DNA from 2 places in the Leifsonia sp. NPDC080035 genome. Region 2 is predicted to be linked to the other one. Evidence: riboswitches for the same ligand, from Rfam matches in the RefSeq annotation. Region 2 holds a riboswitch; the other holds the start of a gene.
The links. A riboswitch is a leader RNA that binds a small molecule or an ion and turns the genes downstream of it on or off. The one in region 2 is predicted to bind thiamine pyrophosphate.

Region 1 (11,052 bases), 2.0 Mb from region 2:
GCCTCGCGGGTCACGATCTCGACGGTCCGGGGGTCACCGAGGAGGTAGCCCTCCTTGAGCGTGTCGGCCGCGTGCTGCTGCCAGGAGTCCTCGGGATCGATGGTCGCCAGCGCAGCGTTGATCCCGCCCGCGGCGAGGGAGGTGTGGGCGTCGGCCCTCGGCCGCTTGCCGACGACGAGCACATCGCCTCCGCGCTGCGCGACCTCGATCGCGGCCCGGAGACCCGAACCTCCCGCGCCGATCACCAGAACCGACGTCGATATCCTGCGCTCCTGCTTCGTGCTGCCGCTCATCGGCCTACTCCCTCTTCTCCCTGGTCGCGGACATCCGTCTGCTCCCAACCGGAGGGGTCTTCCTCCGTCACACACTGAGACCGTTCTGCGCGGCGATTTGTGACCGCGCTGTCACGAATCGCCGACCGCGCCGGTCAGAGCTTCCGTACGCGCAGTCCGCGCACACCAGAGAAGGAGAAGTCAGCATGTCCAGAATCGTCGTCATCGGGGGCACCGGCTTGATCGGTTCCAAAGTCGTCAGCAGGCTGATCGAGCACGGGCACGACGCCGTCGCCGCGTCACCGAACTCGGGGGTCGACACCATCACCGGCGAGGGCCTGGACGCCGCGCTCGCCGGCGCGTCCACGGTGCTGGACGTCTCGAACTCGCCGTCGTTCGCCGACGACGATGTGATGGCGTTCTTCACCACCGCGACCACGAACATCATCGCCGCGGCGAAGAAGGCGGGCGTCGGCCACTACGTCGCCCTGTCCGTCGTGGGGTCCGAGCGGATGACCGACAGCGGCTACATGCGAGCCAAGGTCGCCCAGGAGAAGCTGATCGCCGGCAGCGGGATCCCGTACTCCCTCGTCCACGCGACCCAGTTCTTCGAGTTCGTGACGAGCATCGCGGCCTCCGGGACGGTCGGCGACGAGGTGCACCTTTCGCACGCGCAGATCCGCCCGATGGCCGCCGAGGATGTCGCGACGGCCGTCGCGCGGGTGACCGCGCACGAGCCGCTGAACGCGACCCTCGAGGTCGCCGGTCCCGAGCAGTTCGGGCTCGACGACCTGATCCGCACCGGCCTGGCGTTCCGCGGCGACCCGCGAACCGTCGTCGCCGACCCCGACGCGCTCTACTTCGGGCAGCGGCTCACCGACGACATGCTGCTCCCGGGCCCGGACGCGACGATCGCCGAGACGCGGTTCGCGGACTGGCTGCCGGACAACCCGCCGCCGGCACCCCGCGCGGCGAACTGACGCGACCGTCCGGTCGCGCCGACGGCGGCCTCGCTCCTGACACGCGAGGCCGCCGTTTCCGCGCCGAAACGCGATGCGTCAGGACGGCTTCGCGACCTACCGGACGAGGTCCGCGTACCGCGGATCGGACGCGATGAAGGCGGCGACGACCGGACAGACCGGTGTGATCGGCCTTCCGATCTCGCGGATATCGTCCAGGACGTCGGCGATGAAGTCGGCCGCGACCCCCCGGCCTCGGAAGGCCGGTTCGACGTAGGTGTGGTAGATGACGTAGCGCCCACCCTCGTCGTGGTAGGCGATGGTGGCGATCTCGCGGTCGCCCAGCACGGCGACGAAGCGCTGCTCGTCGACGCGGTGCAGTACGGCGACCTCCTCATCCGCGTCGGTGGACGGAAGGTCCAGGTCGCGCGCCCCGCCCGTCGTCACCTCATCGACGAGGCGAGCGGTCCCTTCGTCCAGGAACCCGAGCCCGTCCGGGTAACCCGCCGCATCCGCGTACTCCATTGCGCTGCGCTCGTTGAGGTCGTTCATCGTCTGCCCTTCTCGTTGGTGCCGCGCCTGCGTGGCGATCGACTCATTCGTTCGCCAGCCAAGACAGCGCTGCGGCCGCCGATGTGACGGCGGGCGACTGGGGAGCCGCGTCGAATGCCCGGAGCCCTACGGAACGACGTGGTCGCCGAGGAGGATGTCGAGGGCGTCCGCCAACGCGCGGCGCCGCTCCTCGTCGAGCGGCGCGAAGAGCTCGTCCAGCGTGCCGGAGGCGACGGCGCGGCCGTCCTCCAGCGCGGCGCGCCCGGCGTCGGTGAGCTCGTGCTCGATCCGGCGCCCGCGGCCGGCGGAGCGCACGATCAGCCCGCGCTCCACCAGTCGGTTCGCCAGCGTGCCGAAGGCCTGGTCGCTCTGGAAGGTCGCAGCGGCCAGGTCGTGGCCCGACGCTGCCGGCATGCGTGCGATAGCGCGGAGCGCATCCCATTGGACGAGGCTGACGCCCACCGGGCGGAGGCGGGCGTCCATGGCGCGGTGGTTGCGGTACTGCGCCCGCTTGATCGCCAGCCCGAGCGCTTCGAGATCCACGGTCATGGTGCTACCGTATCAATATTCGTAGATAAACATGTTGATACAGGGAGTTCGCATGACCACCCGCCTTCCCGCCCACCTGCCGCTGACCGATGTCGGCGACTCCTCCTCGCGCACCGCCCTCCTGCTGCACGGGGGCGGAGGTCCGCGCACGATGGCGCCTCTCGTCGCGCACCTGACCCCGTCCATGCACGTGCTCGCACCGACGCATCCCGGCTGGGACGGGACGACGCTCCCGGAGACCATCGCCTCGGTCGCAGACCTCGCCGCCGGCTACCTCCGGCTCCTCGTGGACCGCGGCGAGTCCGACGTCGTCATCGTCGGCTCCTCCCTCGGCGGCTGGATCGCCCTCGAGATGGCTCTGCAGGCGGCGACCGACCACCGGTCCTCGGAGCTCCTGGCCGCCGTCGTCGTGATCGACGGCGTCGGCGCGGTGATCGAGGGCGAGCCCATCGCCGATTTCTTCGCCCTCGACGCCCGCGGCCTCGCCGAGCGCGCCTGGCACGACCCGGAGCGCGGGTACGTCGACCCCGCGGGCCTCACCGACGAGCAGCGCGCCGTCCAGCTCGGCAACGGCAGGACGATGGCGGTCATCGCCGGTTCCGGGATGGCCGATCCGGCACTGCTGGGGCGGCTCACCGCCCTGAGCGTCCCGACACTGGCGGTGTGGGGCGAAAGCGACAGGATCGTCACCCCGGGCTACGGACAGGCGCTCGCCCGGGCGATCCCCGGGGCACGGTTCGCCGAGATCCCCGCGGCGGGCCACCTTCCCCAGCTCGAGAACCCCGAAGCGACCTGGCCCGTCCTGGACTCGTTCCTCGCGTCGCTGCCGTAGCGGGCCGTCACGCGAGCAGCGCCAGCGGGGACTGCAGCAGTTCGGTCAAGGTGGCAAGGAAGCGACCGGCGGCGGCGCCGTCGATGATGCGGTGGTCGCACGTGAGGGTGTAGCGGAGGCGGCGACGGGCGGTGACCTCGCCGTCGGTGAGGGTCAGGGTTTCGTGAGCACTCCCGACCGCCAGGATCGCACCCTGGGGCGGGTTGATGATGGCGGTGAACTGCTCCACGCCGTACATCCCCAGGTTGCTCACGGTGAAGGTGCCTCCGCTCATTTCGTCGGCGGTGAGGGCGCGGTCGGCAGCGCGCTGGGCGAGGGCGCGGGTCTGCCCCGCGATGGCCGAGAGGCTCGACGTGTCGGCGGCGCGGACGACCGGGACGACCAGGCCGCTCGGCGCGTCCACGGCGACGCCGACATCCACTCGGCCGTGCAGCAGGGTCTGGCCGCCGCCGTCGGGCGCGTACGAGGCGTTGAGGGCGGGGTGCTCGCGGAGGGTGAGGGCGACGGCCTTGACCACGAGGTCGTTGACGGAGATCTTCACGCCCGGGCGGGCGGCGTCGTTCAGGCGGACGCGCAGGGCGAGCAGCTCGGTGACGTCGGCGGAGGCGGTCGCGGTGAAGGCGGGGACGGTCGTGGCGCTCTCGGTGAGCCGGGCGGCGATCGCGCGGCGGATGCCGTCGAACGGGACGCGGGTGACGTCGTCGGTGGCGGACGGGGCGGGTGCGGGCGCCGGCGCCGGCGCGGTCGGCGCCGTTGTCGATGCGTCCGCGCGCGTCCGCGGCTCCCCGGCAGACGGACGGGGCGCTGCGGCGGCCTCCGCCTCGGGGAGGTCCGCGCGAACGATCCGGCCGCCGGGGCCGGATCCTGCGATCGTGGCGAGGTCGATGCCGCGCTCCTTGGCGATCCGCCGGACCACCGGCGTCGCCAGCCGGCGCCGATCGTCGGCGGCACGCGGCTCCGGCGCGGGAGGAACGGCCTCCGTCTCCGGATGCTCGACGCCGTCGTCCAGGCGCGCGATCGGGGTGCCGATGGCGACGTTCTCGCCCTCCGGGACGAGGATCTCCGCGAGCACCCCGGCGTCGTACGCCTCCTGCTCCATCAGCGCCTTGTCTGTCTCGATCTCGACGAGGACGTCCCCCGGCGCGACCGGGTCGCCCGGCTGCTTGCGCCAGAGCGCGATGGCGCCCTCCGTCATGGTGTCGGACAGGCGCGGCATGAGGATGTCGATCATAGTGTTCCTTCGGGGTCAGCGGGGTCAGCGGCGCCGGGCGACGGCGTCCAGGGTTTCGCGGATGGCGGCGACCGCGTCGTCGACGGAGGGCAGCGCGGCGTCCTCCAGCGACTTCGCGTACGGCATCGGCACCTCGGCCATCGCCACGCGGCGCACGGGGGCGTCCAGCCAGTCGAAGGCGCCGTCGCTGATCGTCGCGGCTATCTCGGCGCCGATGCCGTAGGTGAGCCAGTCGTCCTCGAGGGTGACGGCGCAGTTCGTCTTCCTCACGGACGCGACGATGGTGTCCCTGTCCAGAGGGCGCAGGCTGCGCAGGTCGACGACCTCCACGTCCACGCCCTCGGCGGCGAGCACCTCCGCTGCCTGGAGGGCGACCACCGCCATCCGCGAATAGGCGACGACCGTGATGTCGGACCCCTCCCGGGTGACCGCGGCACGACCGATCTCCGCGGGGGCGATGTCGTCGGGCACCTCGCCCGTGGAGTTGTAGAGGGCGAGGTTCTCGAGGACGAGGACGGGGTCGTCGTCGCGGATCGCGGCCAGCATGAGCGCCTTCGCGTCCGCCGGCGTGGCCGGGGCGACGACCTTCATCCCCGGCACGAACGCGTAGTAGAGCTCGATGTTCTGGGAGTGGGTGGCGCCGAGCTGCTGGCCGCCTCCTCCCGGCGTCCGGATGACGAGCGGCACCCGCGCCTGGCCGCCGAACATGCCGTAGATCTTCGCTGCGTGGTTGACGATCTGGTCGAGCGCGAGCAGCGAGAAGTTGATGGTCATGATCTCGACGACGGGACGCAGGCCCACCATCGCTGCGCCGATCGCCGCCCCCGTGAAACCCTCCTCCGCGATCGGGGTGTCCCGCACGCGCTTCGGCCCGAATTCGGCGAGCAGGCCGGCCGTGATCTTGTAGGAGCCCTCGAACACCCCGATCTCCTCGCCGATCAGCAGGACATCCTCGTCCCGTAGCATCTCGCTGCGGAGCGCGTCGTGGAGGGCCTGGCGGTAGCTGACGATGCTCACGCGGCGACCTCCGCACGGTCGGCGGAGCGGTCGGCGGGCCGGGGCGCGGCCGGAAACAGCGCCTCCCCCGGCAGCCGCCGCGAGTCATTGGGCACCGCGGTGGCGTAGGTGTAGTCGAACAGGGTGGAGACCTCCGGTTGCGGGCTGGCGTCGGCGAACGCCGCGGCGGCGGCGACCTCGGCGGCGACCTCGCTCTCGATGCCGCCGACCTGCTCGTCGGTGAGCGCGCCGAGCTCGCGCAGGCGGTCCGCGAACGCGGCGACGGGGTCCGCTGCCCTGGCTGCTTCGCTCTCCTCCGGGGTGCGGTACCGGGCAGGGTCGACGACGGAATGGCCCTTCATCCGCCCGGTCAGCGTCTCCAGGAGGTACGGCGTCCCCGCCCGCGCTGCCGCGAGGGCGACCCGCGCGGCCTCGCGCACGGCGACAGGGTCGCTTCCGTCGACGCGCGCGGACGGCATCCGGTACGACGCCGCCCTGCGGTGCAGCTCGGGCTCGGCGGAGGACTGCTCGACGGTGGTCCCCATGCCGAGGCCGTTGTTGTTGACCACGTACACGATCGGCAGGTGCCACAGCGCGGCGATGTTGAGCGACTCGTGGAAGGCGCCGATGTTGGTCGTCCCGTCGCCCATCAGGCACATCACCGCCTCGGTGCCGCCCCGGTAGTCGATCGCGAGAGCGGTGCCGGTCGCCAGCGGCACTTGGCCGCCGACGATGCCGTACCCGCCCATGAAGCGGACACCGGGGTCGAACATGTGCATCGAGCCTCCCCAGCCGCGGGAGACGCCGTCGGTCCGGCCGTACAGCTCGGCCATCGCACGCTCCGGCGAGATCCCCCTGGCGAGCGCATAGCCGTGCTCGCGGTAGTTGGCGTACAGGTAGTCCGACGGTTCGAGGGCGCTCATCAGGCCGACGACGGTCGCCTCCTCGCCGAGGTTCAGGTGGCAGTAGCCGCCGATCTTCGCCTCGGTGTACGCGCGGGCCGCGCGCTCTTCGAACCGCCGGATCAGCAGCATCTGCCGGTAGAACGCGCGCAGGTCGTCCTCGGAGGGGGAGGGAGCGGCGGGTTCGGCCGCCTGGCGCGCCTTGCGTGGTGTTGGCATCGGGATTCTCCTCGTCGCGCGGGGGTCGCCCGCGCAAAAGAATGAAACGAAAACCGTTTCATTATAGGCTTGATGTCGAGACGACGAGACGAGGAGGAAAGCCGATGCACGAGGCGCCCACCGCCGACGCCCCCGAGCGCAGGCGCGGACGACCCCCGGCGGCCGAGCGGGAAGGGCGGCGCGACGACATCCTGGATGCGGCCGTCCGGCTCTTCGTCCGGGACGGCTTCGAGCCGGTCACGCTCGACCGGATCGCCGCCGCGGCGCACGTGGCGAAGCGCACGATCTACAGCCGGATCGGCGACCGCACCGAGGTCTTCCTGGCCGCCGTCGAACGCCTCCGCGGGCGTGCGCTGCGCCTGTCTCCGACAGCCGGCCTGGAGGAACTCGCGCGGGCGATCGTGCTCACCCTGCACTCCGACGACGCCATCGGCCTGCACCGGCTCGCGATCGGCGAGTCCCATCGATTCCCCGACCTCGCCGTCCGCTTCTACGACGACGGCCCGCTCAGCTACATCGCGGCCCTGCGTTCGCGGCTGCCTGACGGCGAGGCCGACCGTGCGGAGGCGCTGTTCGCGCTGCTCCTCGGCGAGCCGCACCGCCAGCGCCTGCTCGGCCTGCGGCCCGCTCCGGATGCGCCCGCCGCCGCGGCGCACGCGCGCGCCGCCCTGAGCGCGCTCGGGCTGCCGGCCACAGAGCCGGAGGGCGGCCGATGAGCGCTCGGACGGTCGGCTTCATCGGCCTCGGGATCATGGGGGTCCCGATGGCGACGAACCTGGTGCGAGCCGAGTTCGACGTCGTGGTGTGGGCGCGCTCCGCAGCGCCGGTGGACGAGCTGGTGTCGGCCGGCGCCCGGGCCGCCGACGACGTCGCCGGTGTGTTCGAGGCCGCCGAGACGGTGATCCTGATGCTGCGCGACGAACCGGCCGTGGATGCGGTGCTCGCGCGGGGTACGCCGGCCTTCACCGCGCTGGTCGCCGACCGGACGGTGGTGCAGATGGGCACCTTCACGACGGCGTTCTCTACCGCGCTCGCGGCGGAGATCGCGGCGGCGGGAGGCCGGTACGTCGAGGCGCCGGTGTCCGGCTCACGCGGACCCGCGACCGACGCCACGCTGGTCGCCATGCTGGCGGGCGACTCGGATGCGGTGGCGCACGCGGAGCCGGTGGTCGCGACGATGTGCGCGCAGTCGTTCCGCTGCGGACCCGTGCCGAGCGCCCTGGCGATGAAGCTGGCCGTGAACACGTTCCTCATCACGATGGTGACGGGGCTGGCCGAGACCTTCCACTTCGCCGGGCGCAGCGGCGCAGACACCGAGGTGCTCCGCGAGGTGCTGAGCGCGGGCCCGATGTCCTCCGTCGTGTCCCGCGGCAAGGCCGACAAGCTCATCGACGGGGACCTGTCCGCGCAGGCCGCGATCGCGGATGTGCTGAAGAACGCCCGGCTGGCCGAGGACGCCGCCCGCGCCGCCCGCTCGGCGCATCCGCTCATCCGGGCCAGCAGGGAGCTCTACGAGGAGGCGGAGGCAGCAGGCCTCGGCGGACTCGACATGATCGGCGTCATCGCCGCGCTCGAGGAGCGCGCGGGGGCCGACCACGAGGAGTCCACCGCGTAGGGTGGAGTCCACACGTGACACGGGGTGCCCTGCGGGGCTGAGATCACACCCGTCGAACCTGATCTAGCTCGTACTAGCGAAGGGATGTCGCGCATGACGCGCACGCCGGAAAACCTGACCGACACCACCATCGAGACGTGGCAGGCGGTGAGAGCCGCCGGGCCGCTGGTGCAGTGCCTGACCAACGCGGTGACCACCAACTTCACCGCGAACGTGCTGCTCGCCCTCGGCGCGGCACCCGCCATGGTCGACATCCCCGGAGAGGCGGGGCCGTTCGCCGCCGTCGCGTCCGGGGTGCTGATCAACCTGGGCACACCGGCCGCCGAGCAGCGCGAGGCGATGCTCGAGGCCGCGCGCGCGGCCGGCGCCGCTGGGACGCCGTGGGTGCTGGATCCCGTCGCGATCGGCGTGCTACCCGTGCGCACCCGCCTCGCCGGCGACCTGCGCGCGCTGCGACCGGACGTGGTGCGCGGGAACGCGTCCGAGATCCTGGCGCTGGACGGCTCCGGCGCCGGAGGCCGGGGCGTGGATGCCGCGGACGCCGTTGACGACGCGGTCGCCGCGGGCCAGCGCGTCGCACGGGCGAGCGGAGGCGTCGTCGCGGTCTCCGGTCGTATCGATGCGGTGACCGACGGCGAGCGGGTCGTCCGGCTGGGCAACGGGCACGAGCTGCTGACGAAGGTGACCGGTGCCGGGTGCGCCCTGGGCGCGGTGATGGCCGCCTTCGCCGGGGTCGCCGAGGACCGGCTGGCGGCCACCATCGCCGCGATCACGGTCTACAACGTCGCCGCCGAGCGCGCGGCGGAGCGCAGCGCGGGGCCGGGCAGCTTCGCGGTGGCGTTCCTGGACGCGCTCGCCGGGCTCGACGCCGACACGCTGCGCGCACGGGCGGTGATCGCGTGAACGCCGATCTCTCCGTGTACCTCGTGACCGATTCCGGCGCGGCCGCCCGAGCCGGGCACGACGTCGTGGATGTCGTCCGTTCGGCGGCTTCCGGCGTGACGGCCGTGCAGATCCGTGAGAAGGACGCGACGGCGCGCGGGTTCCTCGACACGGTGCAGCGGATCTCCGCGGTGCTCCCCCGCGACGTCGCCGTCATCGTCAACGACCGCGTCGACGTCTTCCTCGCCGCACGGGCCGCGGGCGCCCGCGTCACCGGTGTGCACATCGGGCAGTCCGACCTCCCGCCCGGGGCGGTGCGCGCGCTGATCGGGCCGGACGCGGTGCTCGGGCTGAGCGCCTCGACGCCGGCGGAGCTTACCGCGGCGGCCGTGACCGGGGTCGTCGACTACGTCGGCATCGGCGCGCTGCACACGACCTCCACGAAGCGGGACGCCCCTCCCGCGCTCGGCCACGCCGCGTTCGCCCGGCTGGTGGCCGCGAGCCCGCTGCCCGCGGTCGCGATCGGCGGGGTGACGGCCGCCGACCTCCCCGCGCTGCGCCGCGCCGGCGCCGCCGGGGCCGCGGTCGTCTCGGCGATCTGCGCCGCAGACGACCCGGGTCGAGCAGCGCGGGAGCTGCGCACTCTCTGGGACGCCTCGTGATCCGGCAGGGACGGGCGGTGCCGCGGGTGCTCAGCATCGCCGGAACCGACCCGACGGGCGGGGCCGGCACCCAGGCCGACCTCAAGAGCATCGCGGCCAACGGCGGCTACGGCATGGCCGTCGTCACCGCGCTCGTCGCGCAGAACACGCAGGGCGTGCGATCCGTGCACGTGCCGCCCGTGGCGTTCCTGGAGCAGCAGCTGGACGCGGTCTCCGACGACGTCGAGATCGACGCCGTCAAGATCGGCATGCTCGCCACCGCCGAGGTGATCCGGGTCGTGGCCCGGTGGCTGGACCGCGTCCGGCCGCCGATCGTGGTGCTGGACCCGGTGATGGTCGCGACGAGCGGCGACCGGCTGCTTGAGCCGGACGCCGAGGAGGCGCTGCGAGCCCTGGTCTCGCGCGCGGACGTGGTGACCCCGAACGTGCCGGAGCTGGCCATCCTCGCGGGCGAGCCGGCGGCGACGACATGGGACGAGGTCCTCGCCCAGGCCCGACGCGTCGCCGCCGAGCACAGCGTGCGTGTCCTGGCGAAGGGCGGCCACCTGGACGGCGAGGCACTCATCGACGCGCTGGTGGAGCCAGAAGGCGTCTCCGGCCCGACCGTGACGGCGTTCCCCGGTGCCCGCATCCACACGAACAACACGCACGGGACGGGATGCTCGCTGTCATCGGCGCTCGCGACCCGCGTCGCAGCGACCGGGGACTGGACGCGCGCCACCGCGGAGTCGAAGCGCTGGCTCGCGGAGAGCATCCAGCACGGGGCCGAACTGGGGGTGGGCGCGGGCCACGGGCCGGTCAGCCACTTCGCCGGCCTCTGGGCCCGCGGCGGGACGACCGTCCCCGACCCCGCTGGGCTGGAGGCGCTGTGGTGGGCGGACATCGCCGACGTCCGCGCCGAGATCGACGCCCTGCCGTTCGTGCGGCGGCTCGGCGACGGCACGGTGAGTCGGGACGCATTCCGCTGGTACCTCGCGCAGGATGCCCTCTACCTGCGCGACTTCGCCCGCGCCCTGGCCGAGGCTGCGCGGCTCGCGCCGACGTCGGCGGAGCAGGCGTTCTGGGCCGGATCGGCACAGAACGCGATCGCCGAGGAGCTCCGGCTGCACGAGAGCTGGATCGGTGGGGAGACTCTCGCGGGCACCGCCCCAGGCCCGGTCACGACCGCGTACGTGAACCACCACCTGGCCGCCGCCGCGCGCGGCGACTACCGGGTGCTGGTCGCCGCGCTGCTGCCGTGCTTCTGGCTGTACCGGGACCTCGGGGAGCGGCTGCAGGCGCAGTCCCACCCGCAGCATCCCTACCGGTCGTGGCTGGACGCGTACGCGGACCCGGCGTTCGCCGAGGCGACACGGCAGGCGGTCAGGATCGTCACGCAGGC
Region 2 (11,052 bases):
CCCACCAGTGCACGAACACGGTGCCGCTGGTGCGGCCGTACAGAGCCGTCGTGAGGCCCGCGAGCGGCGCGGCGACGAGGATCGGCGCCAGCCGCGGCAGCAGCGTCCGCACCGGGATGGCCGCGAAGCAGAGCAGCACGAGCTCGAGCCCGAGGGCGACCGCCGCCGACACCGGGTCGATCGAGACGATGAGCACGGCGGTGACGATGAACGCCGCGCCGAGCTTGACGACCGGGTTCAGCGCGGCGAGCGGTCCCTGCCGGACCGGTTCGAGGACGCTCATGCCGCCACCTCCGCGGCTTCGAGGCGCAGCTCGGTCGCACCGACGGCCTCGACGAACTCGGCGTCGTGCGTCGCCGCGACGATCGCGTGGCCCTCCGCGCGCAGCTCGCCGATCATCCGCACGAGCCCGAGCCAGGTGGTGGCGTCCTGACCGAACGTCGGCTCGTCGAGCACGAGCAGGCGCGGGCGGGTCGCCAGCGCGGTCGCGACCGACAGCCTCCGCTTCTGGCCGCCCGAGAGCGTGAAGGGGTTCGCCGCGGCCAGGGCGGAGAGCCCGAGGCGTTCGAGGAGCTCGTCGACCCTGGTGGCCGTCTCCCGATCGGGGAGACGGAGGGCGCGCGGGCCGGCCGCCAGCTCGTCGCGCACCGTGGAGGCGACGAACTGGTGCTCCGGATTCTGGAAGACGCTGCCGATCCTGGTCAGCAGCTCGGTGGAGCGCCAGCGCGACGGCTCCGGGACGGCATCCCCGGCCAGCGCGGGCTCGGCGGCCACGTCGCCGGCCAGCGGGGCCAGCAGTCCACCGAGCGTCAGCGCCAGCGTCGACTTGCCGACGCCGTTGCGACCGGTCAGGGCGATCGCCTCGCCCTCGGCGAGAGCGGTGTCGACGCGCAACGGCAGCGCCAGGGCCCGCGCGCGCTCGGCGGCGCGCGCGACGGCACGGGCGGAACGCCGGCGCGAGATGCCGGGGCCGCGGCCCACCTGGAGCCCGCGCGCGGTCAGCAGCGGCGCGCCCGCGCCCACCGCGGTGGCGGCAGGAACGCGCGACTCCGGCAGCCACACGCCGGCGGCGCGCAGCCGGCCCGCGCTGTCGGCGAGCACGCGGTCGGGGGCTCCATCGGCGAGCACGCCGCCGTCCGCGTCCAGGACGATCACCCGGTCGACGAGGTCGCGCCAGACCGAGACGCGGTGCTCGACGACCACGAGGGTCGCGCCGGTGGACGCGACCGCGGCGCTCACCGCATCCCGCACCTCCAGCACGCCCTCTGGATCGAGGTTCGCCGTCGGCTCGTCGAGCAGCAGCAGCCCCGGGCGCATCGCGAGCAGGCCCGCGAGCGCGAGGCGCTGCTTCTGGCCGCCGGAGAGCCGGGAGGTGGGGCGGTCGGGCGGCAGGTCGAGGCCGACCGCGGCGAGCGACTCCGAGACGCGCCGCCAGATCTCCTGGCGTGGGATGCCGAGGTTCTCGCACGCGAAGGCGACGTCGTCACCGACGCGGGCGAGGATCACCTGGGCGTCCGGGTCCTGCAGCAGCAACCCGGCACGGCCGCGCGAGTCCGTGGGTCGGCCGCCGTCCAGGAGCAGTGCGCCCTCGGTCTCGCCGTCGTCGTCGCCGCCGAGCACGCCGGCGAGGCCGGCGAGCAGGGTCGACTTGCCTGCGCCCGACGCGCCGAGCAGCAGGACCCGCTCCCCCGGCTCGATGGCGAGCGTGAGCCCGCGGGCGGCCCAGGCCCGTCTGCCCGCGTAGCGCCAGCCCCAGTCGTCGACCCGAACGGCGACCGGGGCCGGCCGGCCCGGGAAGGATGCCGTAGAGATGATCAGACCCGCCCCGTGACCTCGCGGCCCGCGGCGAAGCGGCTGAGCGCCCCCGTCCTCGCCAGCGCCTTCACCAGGAGCCACGAGCCGAGGCCCGCGAAGACGACGCCGGAGACGGTCGTGGTGATCGTGTACGTGACCGCGAACGCGGGCGTCGATCCCGGGTAGGAGTAGAGCAGGTCGAGGATGGACTCGGCGAGCCCGGCGCCCGCGCCCGCGATGAGCGCCGGGATCAGTCCCCAGCTCGTGTAGAGGAACAGCGCGAAGACGATCTCGGCACCGAGGCCCTGGACGACGCCGGAGAGCAGAGTGGCGAAGCCCCACTGCGTCCCGATCAGCGCGGAGACCACCGCGGCGACGAGCTCGCCGTAGAGGGCGGCGCCGGGCTTCCGCACGATGAGGGCGGTCAGCACGCCGGCGAACAGCCACGGTCCGTTGAGCAGTCCCTGGAAGCCAGGGAGGACGGCGGTCACCGGACCGGAGATCGGGTTGTAGGCCTGCCCCCAGACCCAGAAGACGACGCCGGCGGCGACGGCGACGACGCTGGCGACGACGATGTCGACGACCCGCCAGCGGAGGACGCGCGCCGGGCGCGCGGAGATGGACGTTGCTGTTGCGTGCACTGTTCGTGCCCCTTCTCTCGAGAAATGAGGGCACGGGATGTGAGATGCCTCCCTGCGCTGGCATGACCCAGATCAGGTTCGACGGTCGAAACTTGGAGAAGCTTCCTCTCAGCCCGGCTCACCGGACTCCCGTGTTCGCCGCCAGTCTAGCGCTTGAGCGCGCGGATGATCCGCGACCACGCGTGACCGGCGACCCACACGAACGGGATGCCGACCGCGAGCAGCGTGATCAGGTTGGGCCGGAAGCGCACGCCGGTCTCGTCGCTGATGTACGCGCCGAACGGGATGGCGACACCGCCGCCGCCCGCTCCGCCCGGCGCCTCCTCGCCGTCGCCGGCCGAGCCGGCGCCGAAGCCGAACTGGGCGGCGGCCACCGGGACGATGGTGGTCCCGTCGACGACGATCGGCTCGCCGTAGACGGACTTGATGCCGGAGGAGCTGATGGTCTCGGCGAGCTTGAGCGAGATGTTCGTCATGGGTTCACCGTACCCGCCCGCTCCCAGGCTGGCCAGGGCAGTTCGCACCCGGTGCACAGCGTTCACGCCGGGTTCTCAGGAGGTCGGCCGGAATAATCGATCGGGTGTCCTCGTCCCGCTCCCGTCGTCGCCCCCGCGGCGTCCTGACCGGGATCGCAGCCCTCGCCGTCGGAGCGCTGCTGCTCTGGCACGGGCTCCTTCCCGACGCGGGCGGGGCGGCGTCGCTGGTGGAGACGTTCCTGCCGTGGGCGGGCGTCGCGCTGGTGCTCCTCGGACTCGCGGCGCTGGTACGGCTCTCGCTGTTCGCGGGGCTGGCGGTCGCGGCGGCGATGGCGGTGTGGTGGGCCTCGTTCGGCACCGCGCTCCTGCCCGCGATGGCGGCGGGGACGCCGCGGTTCACCGTCGTGAGCGAGAACATCCACGCGGACAACCCGCGGGCGGCCGCGGTCGCGAAGGACCTCGCGCAGCGCTCGCCCGACCTCATCGCCCTGCAGGAGCTCGATGCCGCCTCCCGCGACGCCGTCGAGGGAGTCCTCGACGGCGCGTATCCGCACCACCTGGTCGTCGGGACGGTCGGCCTGTGGAGCAGGTACGATCTCCACGACGGCCAGGGTCTCTCGCTCGGTCTCGGCTGGCAGCGCGCGCTGAGCGTGGATGTCGACACCCCGGGCGCGCCGACGCGGGTCTACGCGGTGCATCTCGCCTCCGTCCGGCCGGGCGAGTACGAGCAGCGCGACACCATGCTCGGAGAGCTGGCGAAGACCGTCGCCGCCGACGACGCGGCGCACGTCCTCGTGGTCGGCGACTTCAACGCGGCCGGAAGCGACCGCGCCCTCGCCCCTCTGCTCTCTCGGCTCGGCGAGGCGCCGGACGGCGCGCTCGGCCTCGGCTTCACCTGGCCGGCGGCGTTCCCCGTCGCCCGGCTCGACCACGCGCTGGTCCGCGGGCTCACGACGGCCGAGAGCGAGGTCCTCCCCGCCAACGGGAGCGATCACCGCGGCATCGCGGTCGGCCTGCGCTGACGACCAGGGCGGCGCGCATCCGGCGCCGAGCGGCCGCGACATGCCGCCATGGCACGGCCCAGGCGGCGTGTCGCGACCGGTCGAGGCCTCGGGACGCTAGTCGGTCAGCCAGCGGGGGTTGCGACCGTCGCGGGCGGCCTCGTCCGCGTCGCGGGCGCGGCGGACGAGCGAGGCCGGGCCGATCGCGCCGCGGCCGAACCGCGCACTCACCGCGTCCAGGGTCCGCTCGGTCTCGCGCCACTCCTCGTCCGGATCCCACAGCGCGAGGGCATCGCCGCCCGCGTCGAGCAGCTGCTCCGCGCGCACCCCGATCAGCCGGATCGGCGTCGCGCGCAGATCGATGCCGATCGACTCGAAGACGTCCCACGCCTCCTCGAACAGCCGGCGGCCGACGTTCGTCGGCTCGGCGAGCGTGCGCGAGCGGGTGATGGTGCGGAAGTCCGAGAAGCGCACCTTCAGGGCGACGGTGCGCCCGACCATCCCGTGCGTGCGCAGCCGCTCGCCGACCCGGCCCGCGAGGCGGAGCAGCTCGCGTCGCAGCTGGTCGGCGTCCTCGACGTCGACGCCGAAGGTGTTCTCGTGCCCGATGCTCTTCTCGCGCGTCTCCGTGATCACGCGGCGCGGGTCGCGGCCGTTCGCCAGCTCGTGCAGGCGACGCGCGCTCGCGTCGCCGACCGCGCGCTGCAGCACGGCGAGCGGCGCGTCGGCGAGGTCGGCGACCGTCCGCATCCCCATCCGCTCCAGCGACGCCTGGGTGCTCGCGCCGACGCCCCACAGCGCGCCGACCGGCAGCGGGCGCAGATAGGCGACGGTCTCCGCCGGAGGGATGACGAGCATCCCGTCGGGCTTGGCCCGGCCCGAGGCGAGCTTGGCCATGAACTTGGTGCCCGCGACGCCGACCGAGCAGGTCAGCCCGGTCTCCTCGAAGACGCGGGAGCGGATCAGCTCGGCGATGCGCTGCGGTGCCCCGAGCAGTCTTCTGGCGCCGGACACGTCGAGGAACGCCTCGTCGATGCTGAGCGGTTCCACGATCGGCGTGACCTCGTGGAAGATCTGCATGACCTTCGCCGAGTACTCGGTGTACTTCTCGTAGTGCGGCGGCAGGATGATCGCGGTCGGGCACAGCCGCAGCGCCTGCGACATCGGCATCGCGCTGCGCACGCCGAACCGGCGCGCCTCGTAGGTGGCGCTCGTCACGACGCCGCGGCCGCCGGCGTGCCCGACGATCGCCGGCTTGCCGCGGGCGTCCGGACGGTCGAGGAGTTCCACGGAGGCGAAGAACGCGTCCATGTCCACGTGCAGGATGGTGGCGTCCGCGTCGTCGACGGGCGCGGTCGTCACCCGTCTGTCGCTGCCGTCCGCCTTTCCCACCGTTCAAGGATGCCACCTCCGGCCGACAGCCGTGCGATGGCGGGTAGCGTGATGCCATGGAATTCAGATACCTCGGCAACAGCGGCCTCAAGATCTCCGAGATAATCTACGGCAACTGGCTCACCCACGGCTCCCAGGTGGAGAACGACACCGCGACGCAGAGCGTCCACGCGGCGCTCGACGCGGGCATCACAACGTTCGACACCGCGGACGCCTACGCGAACACCGTCGCGGAGCAGGTGCTCGGCGACGCCCTGAAGGGCCAGCGCCGCGCATCCCTCGAGATCTTCACGAAGGTCTACTGGCCGACCGGTCCGAAGGGGCCGAACGACACCGGCCTCTCCCGCAAGCACATCATGGAGTCGATCGACGGCTCGCTGCAGCGCCTCGGCACCGACTACGTCGACCTCTACCAGGCGCACCGCTACGACCACGAGACGCCCCTCGAGGAGACCATGCAGGCGTTCGCGGACATCGTCCGCGCCGGCAAGGCGCTCTACATCGGCGTGAGCGAGTGGACGGCGGACCAGCTGCGCGCGGGCCACGCGCTGTCGAAGGAGCTCGGCTTCCAGCTGATCTCGAACCAGCCGCAGTACTCGATGCTGTGGCGTGTGATCGAGAAGCAGGTCATCCCGGCCTCCGCCGAGCTCGGCATCTCGCAGATCGTCTGGTCGCCGGTCGCCCAGGGCGTTCTGACCGGCAAGTACCTGCCGGGCGCGCAGCCGCCGGAGGGCAGCCGCGCCGCCGACGAGAAGGGCGGAGCGAACGCGATCAAGGAGTTCCTGCGCGATGACGTGCTGGAGTCCGTCCAGCGTCTGAGGCCGATCGCCGACGAGCTCGGCATCACCATGGCGCAGCTGGCCGTGGCGTGGGCGCTGCAGAACCCGAACGTGGCCGGCGCGATCGTCGGCGCCTCCCGGCCGGAGCAGGTCGCCTCGAACGCGGCCGCTGCGGGCATCCGGCTCTCCGGCGATGTGCTCGCGCGCATCGACGAGGCCGTCGGGGACGTCGCGGAGACCGACCCGGCGAAGACGGTCTCCCCGCCCAAGCGCGTGGCCTGAACCGGCCGCCGGCCGTAACCGCCGTCCCGCTCAGACGAGCGCGGCGACCAGAGGCCGGAACCAGGCGCGGAAGGCGGTCGAGTCATCCCGCATGGTCGTGCTGACCGCGACGGTGTGCGGGCCGACGATCCACGCACCCGCCTCCGCGAGCGGGAGCACGTCGATGTCGAGCCGGAAGTATCCGGCCTGGCGTCGCAGTTCGTGCTCCCGCTCGCGGACGACGTCCACGATGTCGGCGGCCCTGACGGCGTGATGCTCCAGGCTGGCGCGGGCGTACTCGGCGTGCCGGTCGCGCGCCCAGCGAGCCGCGACCTCGTAGTTCGCGATCACGACGTCCTGCAACTCGATCGCGCGATCCAGCGCGGAGAAGTGCGGCGGCTGCAGGAGAGGCGTGAGCGCGCGGTGCTCGCGGTCCGCCGCCGCCTCGAACAGCGCGAGCCACTGCCTCTCGAGCAGATCGCGGCGCGGGCGGGTCGCTGTCATCGTCGATCGCGCGCCGTGCAGGACGGGAACAACGGCGGGCGAGAGCCGCGGAAGCACCGGCTCGCCGATGGCGCCGAGCCCGGCGAGGTCGCGCAGGGCGAGCGCCATCAACAGGTCCCAGGGGCAGTCCTCTGTCACCTGCCATCGAAGGGTGCCTTCGACGAACATGCCGTCATTGTAGGTTTCCCCGCCGCCCAGGAGAAGGGCGTCGGGACGCGCTATCCCCTGCGGTCCAGCTCGGCCAGGATGCGCTGCACGGTCCGCTGGTTCCGAGCCGTGGCGACGGGCCCGAGCGAGCGCCAGAACGACGCGGGCACACGCGACTTCGACACCCCGAGCGGGCACCACTGGTAGACGGCCCGCGTGCCCAGGCGCAGCTCCTCCGGAGCGAGCCCGTCGGGCTCGGGCACGTCGATCCCCCTCGGCACCTCGTGGTCGAGGAAGGTGACGACCAGGCGCGCGTCGTCGTCGCCGCTCAGCGGGTTGGCGGCGGCGATCCTGCGGAATTCCGGTCCGGTCAGCAGCACGACGCCGGCATCGACGCCCGAGCGCCTGCGCAGCTCCGCGGAGACCGTGGCTGCGTCGGCCTCGGTGGGCGCAACGTCCGCGGCGAAGACGACGTTGCCGCTCTGCAGCAGCGTCACCACGTCACGGAAGCCGGCCTGCTCGAACGAGGCCGCGAGGTCCGCCTTCGCCACCCGCGTGCTCCCGCCGACGTTGATGCCACGGATCAGCCCGACGCCCAGCATCGTCACTCCCACTCCCCCGCAGCCAGGTCCCCCGCCGGCTCGTCCGCCACCGGCTCCGCGGCCACGAGCAGCGCCGCCGGGATGGCCGCGCGCTCGAACGGACCGCGCCCGTCACGCGTGCGCTGGGGCTCGGAGAACGCCACGATCCACCGGGTCAGACCGTCCGGCGGCAAGCCGACGGAGCGCAGGCCGCGGTCGCCCGGCGCGACGATGACACCGGTCGGCTCCCCCGGCCAGTCCTCGCCCGTCGCCGGCGTCCGCTCGGTCACGTAGACCTGGACCCCGACGCCGAGCGCCGTGCCGGACGGGTCGTGGACGGGCCGCTCAGCTCTGCGCCGGAACATGCGCGAGGCATCCCATCACGATGGCGTCGACCCATTCGCCCTCCCAGAGCAGCGCATCCCGCCGCCTGCCCTCGGTGACGAAGCCCGCCTTCTCGTAGGCGCGCTGGGCGCGCGGGTTGAACGCGAACACCTCCAGCTCGACGCGGTGCAGGCCAGCCGTCCCGAATGCGTGGTCCAGCACGGCCCGGGTCGCCTCGGTGCCGTAGCCCCGCCCGAACCAGCGCGGCGCGCCCAGGGCGATGCGGAAGCCCGCCGACCGGTTGTCCTCGTCCAGGTCGTTCAGCACCGCCTCGCCGATGTGCTCGCCGTCCTCCGCGCGCAGGATCGCCCAGTCGGCGCGGTCGTCGCGCGAAGCCAGCGAGGAGAGCCAGTCACGCACCCCGTCCTCGGTGAACGCGGCGTGGGTTCCGGTGAGGCGCATCACCTCGGGCTCCTGCAGTGCCGCCCAGGTCCGCGCGATGTGCTCGGGGCCGAGCGGCACCAGCCGGAGGCGCTCGGTGGCGAGTTCCGGGACGGGTGTCAGTGCGATGTCGATGGCTGGGTCCCTCTCCGGTCCGGGTCGAGGACGCGGCGGAGCACGAAGCGCTCCACCACCGTCCACGCTGTCGTGGTCAGAATGTACACGGCCGCGGCCAGCGGCACGAACGCGGCGAACACCACCGTGACGTACGGCAGGAAGGACAGCGCGCGCACCACTCCCGTCGGCGCGGGCGTCCCCTCGGGCCGCGGCAGGGCGAGGACGCGCCGCGACACCGTTGTGACCACCGCGATCAGCGCGAGCACACCGATGTAGACGGTGATGGCGGGCCAGACCGAGGAGCCGAGCCCGGTGAGGGCGACGAAGCTGGTGCCGAGCGGCGCGCCGAGGACCGACTCGCCGAGGAGGGCGTTCGGGTGCCCGGCGATGTTCGCGTGCGTGAACACCGCGTAGACGAGCGTGACGACCGGGATCTGCGCGAGGAGCGGCAGCATCCCGGCGAATGGCGACGTGCGCTCGTCCTGGTAGAGCTCCATCGTCTTGCGGGCCAGCAGCTCGCGGTCGTGGCCGTGCCTGCGCTGCAGCTCCGCGATCTTCGGCGCCAGCCTGCGGCGCGTGTACTCGGCGCGCACCTGGCTGACGCCGACCGGGAGGAGGAGCGTGCGCACCAGCACGGTGAGCACGGCGACGGCGACGAGGCCGGAGGCGGCCCCTGCGAACGGTTCGACGCCCTCGGAGAGGGCGGTGACGACGCGGTAGGCGAAGTCGATGAGGGCCGCGACGGGCGGCCAGGAGAAGAAGTCCATGGGTGTCCCTGCTGTCTGTGAGGAGTCGGCTGACGTCGACCGGCCGCGCCGGCGCGTCGCACGACGCCCGTCACACGGCCGGCAGCAGGATGCCCGGTGCCCTCGGGCGGGGGTGGCCGTCCGCGTCCGGATCGGCTTCGCTCTCCACAAGCCAGCCCGCGGGCGGCTCGGCGGGCGTCGACCAGGACGCGCGCACGCGCAGCGAGGCCGCCAGCGCGGCGACCGAGCGGACCGCGGCCGTCGCGATCGCCGCGACGATGCCGATGGCACCGACGAGACCGGCGAGGGCGACGAGCCCGGAGGGCGAGAGCGTCGACGGCGTGACAGCGGACGCGAAGACGCGCCCGATGAGCTCCAGTACCGCCGACATGGCTCCGACGCTAGTGCATCCCGCCGTCGACGCGCGAGAAGGTTCGCCGTGAGCGGACCGGCGCCGGAGAGGAGCAAGATGGGAGCATGTCACGAATCGCGATCGTCGGAGCCCACGGAAAAGTCGCCCAGCAGCTCATGCGGGTGCTGTACGACCGAGGGGACGACTTCGTCGGCCTGGTCCGGGCCGACGAACACGCGGAAGACGTGTACCGGCTGGGCGGCCAGGGCGTGCTCCTGGACATCGAGCGCGCCGACACGGACGCCATCGCCGCCGCGTTCGAGGGCTGCGACGCAGTCGTGTTCACCGCCGGAGCCGGCGCCGGGTCCGGCATCGAGCGCAAGCGCACCGTCGACTACGAGGGCTCGGTGAAGTCGGCCGAGGCCGCGGCGAAGGCGGGCATCCGCCGGTTCGTCCAGGTCTCGGCGTGGGGCGTCGACGCCCCCCTCCCGGAGGACACGGAGCCGGTCTGGCGCGCCTACGTCGAGGCCAAGCGGGATGCGGACGCCCGGCTGCGCGAGTCCGGCCTCGACTGGACCATCCTGCGACCGGGCGGGCTCACCTTCGACGAGGGCACCGGGCGCGTGCAGCTCGGCGAGAGCGTCCCGCGTGGCTCGATCGCGCGCGAGGACGTCGCGCTCCTGATCGCCGTCTGCCTGGACGAGCCGGCGAGCATCGGCAGGACCTGGGAGGCCGTCTCCGGTGACACCCCGATCGAGGAGGCGGTGCGGTCGCTGACCGCTGCGCCGTAGGCTTCCCGTGTGAGTATCTACAGCGAACGTCCGTGGCTGTCCAGTTACGCCCCGGACGTGCCGGCGGACGTGGACGTGCCGGCCGGATCCCTCGCCCACCTGATCGACGAGTCGGTCGCGACCTACGGCAAGCACGTCGCGCTCGAGTTCTTCGGGGCCACGACGACGTACGCCGAGCTCGGCGATCAGATCGCGCGCGCCGCCGAGGGCCTGCGCAAGCGCGGGGTGCGCAAGGGCGACCGCGTCGCGCTCGTGCTGCCGAACTGCCCCCAGCACGTCGTCGCGTTCTACGCGGCGCTGCGGCTCGGCGCCGTCATCGTGGAGCACAACCCGCTCTACACACCGCGCGAGCTCCGCCACCAGTTCGAGGACCACGGCGCCACCGTCGCGATCGTCTGGGACAAGGTTGCCAAGACGGTCCAGGAGCTTCCGGCGGACCTCGCCGTCACCACCGTCGTCTCGGTGGACATCACCCGAGCGATGCCCGCGAGCAAGCGCTTCGCCCTCCGCCTCCCCATCCCCGCCGCCCGCAAGGCCCGCGAGCAGCTGACCACGACCGTCTCCGGCACGATCACCTGGGAGACGCTGGTCGCCTCGCGCCGGCTGAAGGCGTCCGTCCCCCGGCCGGAAGGCGACGACCTCGCCCTCATCCAGTACACCTCCGGCACGACGGGCACGCCGAAGGGCGCCATGCTCAGCCACAGC

Region 1: it holds a riboswitch for thiamine pyrophosphate, as region 2 does, so the genes downstream of both, thiM (hydroxyethylthiazole kinase) here and AAME72_RS16030 (ECF transporter S component) in region 2, are expected to answer to the same signal.

Annotation. Positions count from the first base shown of each region.
Region 1 is NZ_CP157390.1:1,212,308-1,223,359, forward strand. Features, by position in the region: gene AAME72_RS05855 (FAD-dependent oxidoreductase) at 1-293, opposite strand, end outside; gene AAME72_RS05860 (NmrA family NAD(P)-binding protein) at 479-1,252, shown strand; gene AAME72_RS05865 (GNAT family N-acetyltransferase) at 1,349-1,783, opposite strand; gene AAME72_RS05870 (MarR family transcriptional regulator) at 1,910-2,332, opposite strand; gene AAME72_RS05875 (alpha/beta fold hydrolase) at 2,385-3,164, shown strand; gene AAME72_RS05880 (dihydrolipoamide acetyltransferase family protein) at 3,172-4,395, opposite strand; gene AAME72_RS05885 (alpha-ketoacid dehydrogenase subunit beta) at 4,420-5,412, opposite strand; gene pdhA (pyruvate dehydrogenase (acetyl-transferring) E1 component subunit alpha) at 5,409-6,512, opposite strand; gene AAME72_RS05895 (TetR/AcrR family transcriptional regulator) at 6,617-7,228, shown strand; gene AAME72_RS05900 (NAD(P)-dependent oxidoreductase) at 7,225-8,127, shown strand; TPP riboswitch at 8,138-8,229, shown strand; gene thiM (hydroxyethylthiazole kinase) at 8,221-9,030, shown strand; gene thiE (thiamine phosphate synthase) at 9,027-9,671, shown strand; gene AAME72_RS05915 (bifunctional hydroxymethylpyrimidine kinase/phosphomethylpyrimidine kinase) at 9,668-11,052, shown strand, end outside.
Region 2 is NZ_CP157390.1:3,300,717-3,311,768, reverse strand. Features, by position in the region: gene AAME72_RS16040 (energy-coupling factor transporter transmembrane component T) at 1-283, opposite strand, end outside; gene AAME72_RS16035 (ABC transporter ATP-binding protein) at 280-1,815, opposite strand; gene AAME72_RS16030 (ECF transporter S component) at 1,815-2,435, opposite strand; TPP riboswitch at 2,468-2,569, opposite strand; gene AAME72_RS16025 (spore germination protein GerW family protein) at 2,582-2,911, opposite strand; gene AAME72_RS16020 (endonuclease/exonuclease/phosphatase family protein) at 3,016-3,933, shown strand; gene AAME72_RS16015 (DNA polymerase IV) at 4,030-5,304, opposite strand; gene AAME72_RS16010 (aldo/keto reductase family protein) at 5,361-6,365, shown strand; gene AAME72_RS16005 (hypothetical protein) at 6,396-7,016, opposite strand; gene AAME72_RS16000 (DUF1697 domain-containing protein) at 7,067-7,597, opposite strand; gene AAME72_RS15995 (hypothetical protein) at 7,600-7,941, opposite strand; gene AAME72_RS15990 (GNAT family N-acetyltransferase) at 7,922-8,422, opposite strand; gene yidC (membrane protein insertase YidC) at 8,461-9,225, opposite strand; gene AAME72_RS15980 (DUF6412 domain-containing protein) at 9,296-9,595, opposite strand; gene AAME72_RS15975 (SDR family oxidoreductase) at 9,682-10,347, shown strand; gene AAME72_RS15970 (long-chain-fatty-acid--CoA ligase) at 10,357-11,052, shown strand, end outside.